4 regions of the Glutamicibacter sp. ZJUTW genome follow, and region 4 is predicted to be linked to each of the others. Evidence: riboswitches for the same ligand, from Rfam matches in the RefSeq annotation. Region 4 holds a riboswitch; each other region holds the start of a gene.

Region 1 (2,190 bases), 510 kb from region 4:
GGCGACCGCCATTCAGGGTACCGCCGCCTTCCTGACGGTATTGCTCCTGGGAGCCGTGCTGCTGTAGCAGGACGCTGGCCCAGCAAGCAATGGATCGCACCATCTGCCGATGGCGCGATCCGTTGCTTTAAGGATGTGTCTGAAAGCGGTAGCCGAAGAGCGACGTCCTGCCCGCTAGATGCCTCGCGCGGCCTGGTTCGCTTTGGCAGCCGAGACCATCAGCAACACGATAATGGCCAGATAACCTGCGCCGGTCGTGGCGAAGGCGAAACCGAACTGGCCCAGCACGCAGAGGATCGCTGCACCGGACAACATGGCCCAGCCGGCCCAGGAAGCCGCGGCCACCAGCGGCGCAGCCCGCCGATGCCCTGCCAACCAGGCCTCGTTGCTGGCCAAGGTGTGGCGCGTCCTGATGCCGATGGCCGCATTGCGCGCGAGCTTTCCATCCCGGGCCATGGGTGCGAGGAGCGCTGCCACCAAAGTGATGGCCAGCAACCCGAACATGAAGGAGATGACGCTTGCTGGATCCACGTTCCACCTATCCTGCCTATTCGCCGTGAACAGCCATCCTATTCGGAAGCTGCGCAGTTCCCGAGTTCAAATTTCGTCATGCAAGTGTCATATGAAGGCCGCGCAGCCATCGATCAGGCAAGCAGGTGGCTCGAAGATGACGTATTTTGTCCTGCCGTTCCCTCGCATGACAGTGCCCTTCCGTGACTGCTGCCGGCAGTGGTTGACTCGGAGCACAACCCATCCAGAGCGGCTGAGAGACCTGGCTCCGCGACGCCGCAGCAAGCCTGCATCCCGCAGGTAGTGCTAACGCCAGGATCGATGGAATCGCAGGGACCCTGCGTCCTTCGGAACCTGCAACGCAAGGGAGAAGAAGATGACAGTGCAAGATACCGTACAAGACACCGGACTACGCCGAGTTCCCTACTATGGGAACGCCAGCGAAACCGAGCTGGAGCAGTGGCGCGAAGTTGCCCAGCAGGTGGCAGGCACGCTCGCACAAGACGCCCTGGAACGCGACCGCAAGAACCAGCAGCCATTCGCCGAGGTGCAGCTGCTGCGCGAAGCCGGCTTGCTGAACCTTTTGGTGCCTGCAGAATTCGGCGGAGCAGGAGCCCACTGGGAAACGGCATTCGACGTGGTCCGCATCCTGGCGGCGGCCGATGGATCCATCGCGCAGCTGCTGGCCTACCACTACATCAACCAGTCGGGCATTGCCTTCTATGCTCCGGCGGGGGCGCAAGGCAAGTGGTGGCAACGCACCGTGGAAGGCGGGTGGCTCTGGGGCGATTCGGTGAATCCGGTTGACCCGGATCTGACGCTGAGCGTCGAAGGGGATGGGTACCGGCTGAACGGGGCCAAGCGGTTCTCCACTGGTTCCGGTGTTGGCGAGGTCATCGTCATCAACGCGCTGGTCCAGGGCGGGGAATACGACGGGCAGATTCTCGCCTTCGTGCTGCCCCGCGACATCGAAGGACTGGAAATCGTTGACGACTGGGACTACCTGGGCCAGCGGCTCAGCGCATCCAACTCGCTGAAGTACCACAACGTCAGGCTTGAAGCCGAGGACTTGCTCGGATTCGTCACCGACGAACCGGTGTCCACCTTGCTCACCCCGGGCATCCAGCTGGCTTTCGCCAATTTCTACCTGGGCATTGCCGAAGGAGCGCTGGAGCGTGGCAAGCAGATCCTGCTGGGCCGCAAGAACGCCTGGCTGTTCTCGCAGGCCGACACCTACGCCCAGGATCCGATTTTCCAGCGGATCGTCGGGGAGCTCAAGGCCCGCACCGCCGCGGTGGCGGCGCTGACCGAGAAGCTCGGCCGGAAATTCGATGCCTTGCTGTCGAAGGCCGGAGACGTCACCCAGCCCGAGCGGGCCGCGCTGGCAGTGGAAATTGCCGAAGCCAAGGTGGTTTCCACCGAGGTGGGCGTCGAGGTGGCGAACCGGATCTTCGAGGTGACCGGATCATCCTCGACCGCGAGCTCGGTGGGCCTGGACCTGTATTGGCGCAATGTGCGCACCCACTCGCTGCATGACCCGGTGGACTACAAGAAGATCGAGGTCGGCGCGTACTTCCTGCGCGGAGAATCCCAGCCGCTCTCGCTCTACACCTAGAAATTCCCACGGATTGGACTGAACGATGACTGTACTTGCAACTGGCACTCGGCTTGCAGGGCTCA
Region 2 (2,190 bases), 500 kb from region 4:
TTCAGGTTTCGAATGGATTGACGCTCCAGCAGCTGCGCTACTTTGTGGCGGTCGCCGCCGAGGGGTCCATCTCCGCTGCCGCCGACCTGCTCTACGTCGCCCAGCCCAGCATGTCCGCGGCGATGAAGGAGCTCGAATCCCGGGTGGGGCGCACCTTGCTGATGCGCTCGGCCAGGGGCATTGCCCTGACCAGCGACGGCGCCGAATTCCTCGGCTACGCCCGCCAGGTCCTAGAGCAAGTGGAACTGCTGGAGCACCGCTACCTCGGCCGGCCGGCGGCAAGACGACTGCTGGGTGTCTCAACCCAGCACTACTCCTTTGCGGTGGATGCCTTTGTCCGGATGGTCCAGGCCAGCGGGGCCGAGGAGTACCAGTTTTCGCTCCGCGAGACGCGCACCGAGGAAATCATCGAGGACGTGCGAACCCTGCGCAGCGATATCGGGATCCTCTACCGCAACGACTTCAACCGGAAAGTCATCGACAAGCTGCTGCGCGAATCCCGCCTGGTGTTCCACCCGCTGTTCCTCGCCGACCCGCATATCTTCGTATCGCGCAGCAACCCGCTGGCCACCCATGACCAGGTCACCCTCGAAGACCTCGAAGACCTGCCCCGGCTGACCTTCGACCAGGGCGCGAACAACTCGTTCTACTTCGCCGAGGAAGTGCTCTCCACGCGCTCCAGTCAGCGGGAAATCCAGGTCTCGGACCGTGCGACCATCTTCAACCTGATGATCGGCCTGGGCGGGTACACGATCTCCACCGGCATCATCAGCGACGAGCTGGATCCATCCATCGTTGCCATCCCGCTGGACATCGACGAGCGCATCGAGATCGGCTGGATCGATCACGCCGCGATCCCGCTCACCGACCAGGCTCAGCGCTACCTGCAAGAAGTCCGCGCAGTGGTGGCCAGCTTCGGGGTGGAAGTGCTCGGCTGAGCCGCCAACAGCGTAACTCTCGGTCATCGAGTGCTGCTCCATCGTCATAAACTTCCGGAAAAACCGTGAAAGTCTCGGGGTTTTTCTCATTTCGGTGCGTCATAAAGTGGCGCTAGCCACCGCGTCATCATGACAAGTGCACGACATATGAAGCTTGGCGGCCTTGTATGAAGCCGGCCGCCCGATAGCGCTTGCACCCCTCGCAGCCCATGGCCAACCATGGAAGAACAACAAACCATCAAGAGCGACTAAGAGATCTGGCTCGTTGACGTCGCAGCAACCATCGGGAAACCGAAAGGTGCTAATGCCAGGAACGATGGAGCAGTTCCGAACGCGCTTTCGCGCTGTGCTTCGTGCCTTTGCACGATGCCTAATCGGTGCACTCCCTCGCAGAGAATCGAGGAGGAGCTATGAGCCAAGGAACCGACGCGGTCCACGCAGGATACCGCCCGAGCGGAGACTTCCGCCCGATGCTGCCGCCACTGCACAATTCCGCAGCCTACCAATTCCAGTCGCATGCCGAAGCGATCGAGAAGTTCGCGCTGCGCCAGGCCGGCTTCACCTACTCGCGCACCGGCAATCCCACCGTCTCGATCCTCGAGCAGCGCGTGGCCGCGCTGGAAGGCGGGGCCCAGGCGGTAGCCACCGCCACCGGCCAGTCCGCGGTGGCGTTGTCCTTGCTGGCGCTGACCCAGGGACCCAAGCACATCGTGGCTTCCTCTTCGCTCTACGGCGGCACCGTGGACCTGTTCACCGACACCTTCGCGGACTTCGGGATCCGCGTCAGCTTTGTCGACCAGGCCGATCCTTTGGCTTGGGCTGCGGCCATCGAGGAAGACACCCGCGCGTTCTTCCTGGAGTCCGTCTCCAACCCGCTGTGTACCGTGGCCGATATCCCGGCCATTGCGGCCATCGCGCACGAGCGCAACATCCCGGTGGTGGTGGACAACACCCTGGCCACCCCGCTGAATGTGCGCCCGCTGGAACTCGGCGCGGACATCGTGGTGCACTCGGCCACCAAGGGGCTGGCCGGGCACGGCTCGGTGCTTGGCGGGGTAGTTGTGGACTCGGGAACCTTCGACTTCTCCGATTCCTCTCGCTGGCCGCAAATCGCCGCCCCGCGCGAGCGGCTGAATGGCACTTCGCTGCTCGAACGCCACGGGCCGGCGGCCTACGCGATGCTGGTTCGTTCCAAGTTCCTGCACGATCTGGGCCCGACCCTCGCACCGGCCAGCGCCCAGGGCATCCTTGC
Region 3 (2,190 bases), 370 kb from region 4:
AGATCCAGGTTCGGGGCTGCGGTCAGCGTGACCTGGGTGGGCCGCGAGGCGGTCAGCAGCTCGCGCTGGGAACGCACCGAAACGTATTCGCCGGCCGCCATGGACAGCGCTCCGGCCAGCAAGCCGGCAATGCCGGAGAACAGCACGAAGGCCGAAGAAACGCCGGTGGCGCCGATGCCCATGATCAATGCCAGGTTGGATACCAGCCCGTCGTTGGCGCCGAAGACCGCGGCGCGGAAGTTGCCCGACAGCCGTGCGCGTCCTGCCGTGGCCAGGGCCCGGACGACTTCCTCGTGGACCTGCTCGTCGGCAGCCATCTGCGCGGTGGCGTCCTTGTCATGGCGGTAGGGGGAGCTGCTTTCGGAGCGCTGGGCCATGGCCAGCACGAACACCGACCCGAAGTGCAGGGCGAGGAAGCGCAGCATGGTGCGGCGCAGCGAGGGGCGGACTTCCTTGGCATGCTCGCCGAGCATCGTGCGCCAGTGGGATTCGTGGCGTGCTTCGGCTTCGGCCAGGCCCAGCAGGATTTGCCGTTCCTGCCCGGACTTCTTTTCCGCCAGGGCGCGGTAGATGGCGCCCTCGGCGACTTCATCGGCGAGATACTTGCGCCATCGCTGGATCTGCGCTTTGGTTGGTTCGGCGACTGGGTGCTGTGGCATCTCGAAAAGGCTCTCCTGGAACGTGGGGTTTCCCATGGAAACCCGTGGATCGGCTCAGCTTTCCACTTTAGCCAGCGCCCCTGAACTTGGGAATTTGGCAAGGCTAAATGCATGGCGCCTGCCGGCCGGATTCCCGGCCGCCGGCACCACCAGCAGCAATTCTGAGGTGTCCGGGTCGAAGGCCGGACGGCGGGAGCAGCGCGCGATGAGGCGTTCGAGCTGGAGCGGGTCCGCAACGTAGCGGGTGCACCAGCGGCCCTCGGCGGTGAACTGCACCTGGCCGGTCTGGCGGTCGATGATGGGAAGAATCGGGATAGCCATGGATATCAACTCTCTGGCGAGCTCTTGCCCGTGCACCAGTTGATGCGCGGACCGCTTCTTCATCCGAACCACCCATGAACTTGGGGTTGGTGCGCGGCCAGTCGGAGCTTGGCGCCGCGTCTCGTGAAGCAACAATTCCGAGCGTACCGCCGCATGCGGCGCCAGATGAAGCCGTACTGCGTAATATGACTTCCGGTCAGTTCTCCGGGGCCAGGGAATCGGCCAGCTGCTGCAGCTTCTGGCGGTGTTCAGCCCACTGCGCCGTGGTGTAGCCGGGCAGCAAATCCAGCGTCGCGGTCCAGCCGGCACGGCCGTCGAGCTGCTCGCGGATGATATCCAGCTGCCCTGCATGCCGGGAGGTCTCGGCCAAGGCATGGATGAGCAGATGATCCAAGGTGGTATGCCCGGCCGGCCCCCACCACGGGACGTGCACTGCAGAATCCAGGGCCAAGGCGGCGATGCCTTCGTCCGCGAAGGCGATGGCCTTGCGGTACAGGCCGATCAGCTGCTGCCCGTCCATGTCCGCGGGCGGAAGGAAATCAGCGTCGGGATCATGAGGCGAGATGAACTCGCGGACATAGGCGTCGTTGGCCTCGCGCTGCAGGCAGGTGCCGAAATACTCGTATTCGTTGATCACCAGATGGTGCAGCACGCCCAGGATATGGGTGCCGGTAGGGGTGAGCGGGGTGCGGGCCAGCTGCTCGGCCAGGCCCTCGGCCTTGAAGATCGCATTCTCGCGTGCCTCGCCCAGGTACCCGCAGAGCCTGTCCTTGGTGCTGTCCATGGACAGAGTCTAGTGGCCGTGGTGAGCCCGTGCTAGGGCATCGCGTGTTTACCATTGGTAAACTTGCCCGCAGGCCGTGAAAACCCAGTGCTTGCGGCTGCAGCTGCCGCCCACGACGTTGATGGAGCCAAACGATGAAAACCCTGCCCGTTGAACCAACCGGTGCTGCGATCAACATCGGTGCGCGGCTGCGCGGGGTGCGGCAGACCCAGCGGATGACCATTGACCAGGTCGCCGAGCTCTCCGGGTTGACCAAGGGCTTCCTCTCGCGCGTGGAGCGCGACCTGACCAGCCCATCGGTGGCGACGCTGCTGCGCTTGTGCGAGGTGCTGGGCATCGAGGTCGGCACGCTTTTCGAGGTTCCGGAAACGAAGCTGGTGCGCCTGGACCAGGCACCGCGGGTTTCACTGGGTGGCGATGGGATCA
Region 4 (2,190 bases):
GCCAAATCCACGTCGATAGTTTCGCCATTCTCCACGCCTTGGGCTTGTCTGGTTCCTGCCAAGGCGTCGCGAATGGTGCGCATGGTGGCCCCATGGCTCACAATCATGATCTTGCGTCCGGCATGCTTGCTGGCTAGGCCCAGCAGCGCTGGCACCGCGCGGATCAAGATGTGCGCACGCGGCTCAATCTGGTCTGCGGCGGCAGCCGATTCCTCGTCGCTGACCTCCGCCATGATCCGGCCCTCCAGCGGGCCGAAACCGCGTTCAATGAGTTCCGGAACTGCGTTGCCCGTTTCTGCCCCGATCTGCTGGGCAATCAGCACGGCAGTTTCCCGGGCACGCGCCAAAGGGGATGCCAGAATGAGCGAAAAGTCTTGGCCGATGAGCTTGCGCCCGACTTCGCGAGCTTGCTCGCGTCCGGTTTCGTTCAGCGGGATGTCGGTTTGCCCCTGCAGTCGGCCTGCAAGGTTCCAATCGGTCTGCCCGTGTCGAACCAGTGCCAGCGAAGTATCCATGACTCCAGCCTACCGGTGCCATAGATGTCGAAGAATCTCCGATCACAGGCCCGATACGCAACGTTACGACTCATAGTTGGGTCACGAACGGTCATGTTGCGAAGATTATTACACCATCCCGAGCGGCTGAGAGATCTGGTTCGATGACGCCGCAGCAACCTGCCACATCCGGTGGTTACGGTGCTACCGCCAGAAACGATGCAGCCGCTTACCCGTTGGAGAACGGCAGGAAGCGACATTGATTCCGGGATTCCTGCCTCGATCGCGGCCCGCCCTGCGGTGCACGCGAAACCCCAATCGACAAGGAGTCGTAAGCCACCATGGCAGATCACAAGTTTGGATTCCGCACCCGCGCCCTGCATGCCGGAGGCACCCCCGATGCCGAGCATGGCTCACGCGCAGTGCCCATCTACCAGACCACGTCGTTCGTGTTCAAGGACGCTGACGATGCGGCCAACCTCTTTGCCCTGCAGAAGTACGGCAACATCTACTCACGCATCGGCAACCCGACCGTGGCGGCCTTCGAAGAGCGCATGGCTTCGCTGGAAGGCGGCATCGGCGCGGTAGCCACCGGCTCGGGCATGGCCGCGGAATTCGTCACCTTCGCGGCGCTGACCCAAGCCGGCGACCACATTGTCGCCTCCTCGAAGCTCTACGGCGGCACCATCACCCAGCTGGATGTCTCGCTGCGCCGCTTCGGCGTGGACACCACCTTTATCGACTCCAACGATCCCGCGGACTTCGAAGCCGCAATCCAGGAGAACACCAAGGCCGTCTACACCGAGGTGGTGGCCAACCCGTCCGGCGACATCGCCGATCTGAAGGGCCTGGCCGAGGTGGCGCACCGCCACAACATCCCGCTGGTAGTGGACTCGACGCTCACTCCCCCATACATCCTTCGCCCCATCGAGCACGGCGCGGACATCGTGATCCACTCGGCCACCAAGTTCATCGGCGGGCACGGCACCACCCTGGGCGGCGTGGTCATCGAGTCGGGCAAGTTCAACTGGGGCAACGGCAAGTTCCCCACCATGACCGAGCCGGTAGCCAGCTACGGCAACGTCTCCTGGTGGGACAACTTCGGCGAATACGGCTTCTTGACCAAGCTGCGCAGCGAGCAGCTGCGCGACTTTGGTCCGTCGCTGCCGGCCCAGTCGGCATTCCAGCTGCTGCAGGGCCTGGAGACCCTGCCGCAGCGCATGGACAACCACCTGTCCAACGCCAAGCAGGTCGCCGCCTGGCTGGAATCCGATGAGCGCGTCACCTACGTGAACTACGCAGGCCTGGATTCCCACCCGCAGCACGAGCAGGCCAAGAAGCTGCTGCCCCTGGGCGTCGGCTCGGTCTTCAGCTTCGGCGTGAAGGGCGGACGCGAAGCCGGTGCCAAGTTCATCGAGGCGCTGCAACTGGCCAGCCACCTGGCCAACATCGGCGATGCCCGCACCCTGGTGCTGCACCCCGCCTCCACCACGCACCAGCAGCTGAGCGCCGAGCAGCTGGTCTCCGCTGGCGTGCCGGAAGACTTGATCCGCTTGTCCGTGGGCCTTGAAGACGTCGAGGACATCCTCTGGGATCTGGACCAGGCACTGGCCGCTTCGCAGGAGGCTGCCGCCGGTTCCGCCGCGCAGTTCGAAGCGCCAACTTATGACGGTTCCGCCTGCGCATTGCCAACCGC

Evidence for each region. Region 4 has a riboswitch for S-adenosylmethionine ahead of F0M17_RS01230 (O-acetylhomoserine aminocarboxypropyltransferase/cysteine synthase family protein). Riboswitches for the same ligand answer to the same signal wherever they lie in the genome.
Region 1: another riboswitch for S-adenosylmethionine. It lies ahead of F0M17_RS15780 (acyl-CoA dehydrogenase family protein); the one in region 4 lies ahead of F0M17_RS01230 (O-acetylhomoserine aminocarboxypropyltransferase/cysteine synthase family protein).
Region 2: another riboswitch for S-adenosylmethionine. It lies ahead of F0M17_RS03595 (O-acetylhomoserine aminocarboxypropyltransferase/cysteine synthase family protein); the one in region 4 lies ahead of F0M17_RS01230 (O-acetylhomoserine aminocarboxypropyltransferase/cysteine synthase family protein).
Region 3: another riboswitch for S-adenosylmethionine. It lies ahead of F0M17_RS03020 (hypothetical protein); the one in region 4 lies ahead of F0M17_RS01230 (O-acetylhomoserine aminocarboxypropyltransferase/cysteine synthase family protein).

What each region holds. Positions count from the first base shown of each region.
Region 1 is NZ_CP043624.1:3,360,050-3,362,239, reverse strand. It holds gene F0M17_RS15790 (GntP family permease) at 1-67, shown strand, start outside; gene F0M17_RS15785 (SdpI family protein) at 175-531, opposite strand; SAM riboswitch class I at 748-838, shown strand; gene F0M17_RS15780 (acyl-CoA dehydrogenase family protein) at 893-2,125, shown strand; gene F0M17_RS15775 (acyl-CoA dehydrogenase family protein) at 2,151-2,190, shown strand, end outside.
Region 2 is NZ_CP043624.1:749,496-751,685, forward strand. It holds gene F0M17_RS03590 (LysR family transcriptional regulator) at 1-938, shown strand, start outside; SAM riboswitch class I at 1,171-1,261, shown strand; gene F0M17_RS03595 (O-acetylhomoserine aminocarboxypropyltransferase/cysteine synthase family protein) at 1,349-2,190, shown strand, end outside.
Region 3 is NZ_CP043624.1:621,516-623,705, forward strand. It holds gene F0M17_RS03015 (VIT1/CCC1 transporter family protein) at 1-659, opposite strand, end outside; gene F0M17_RS03020 (hypothetical protein) at 714-980, opposite strand; SAM riboswitch class IV at 996-1,109, opposite strand; gene F0M17_RS03025 (DinB family protein) at 1,177-1,764, opposite strand; gene F0M17_RS03030 (cupin domain-containing protein) at 1,899-2,190, shown strand, end outside.
Region 4 is NZ_CP043624.1:249,406-251,595, reverse strand. It holds gene F0M17_RS01235 (histidine phosphatase family protein) at 1-515, opposite strand, end outside; SAM riboswitch class I at 626-737, shown strand; gene F0M17_RS01230 (O-acetylhomoserine aminocarboxypropyltransferase/cysteine synthase family protein) at 836-2,190, shown strand, end outside.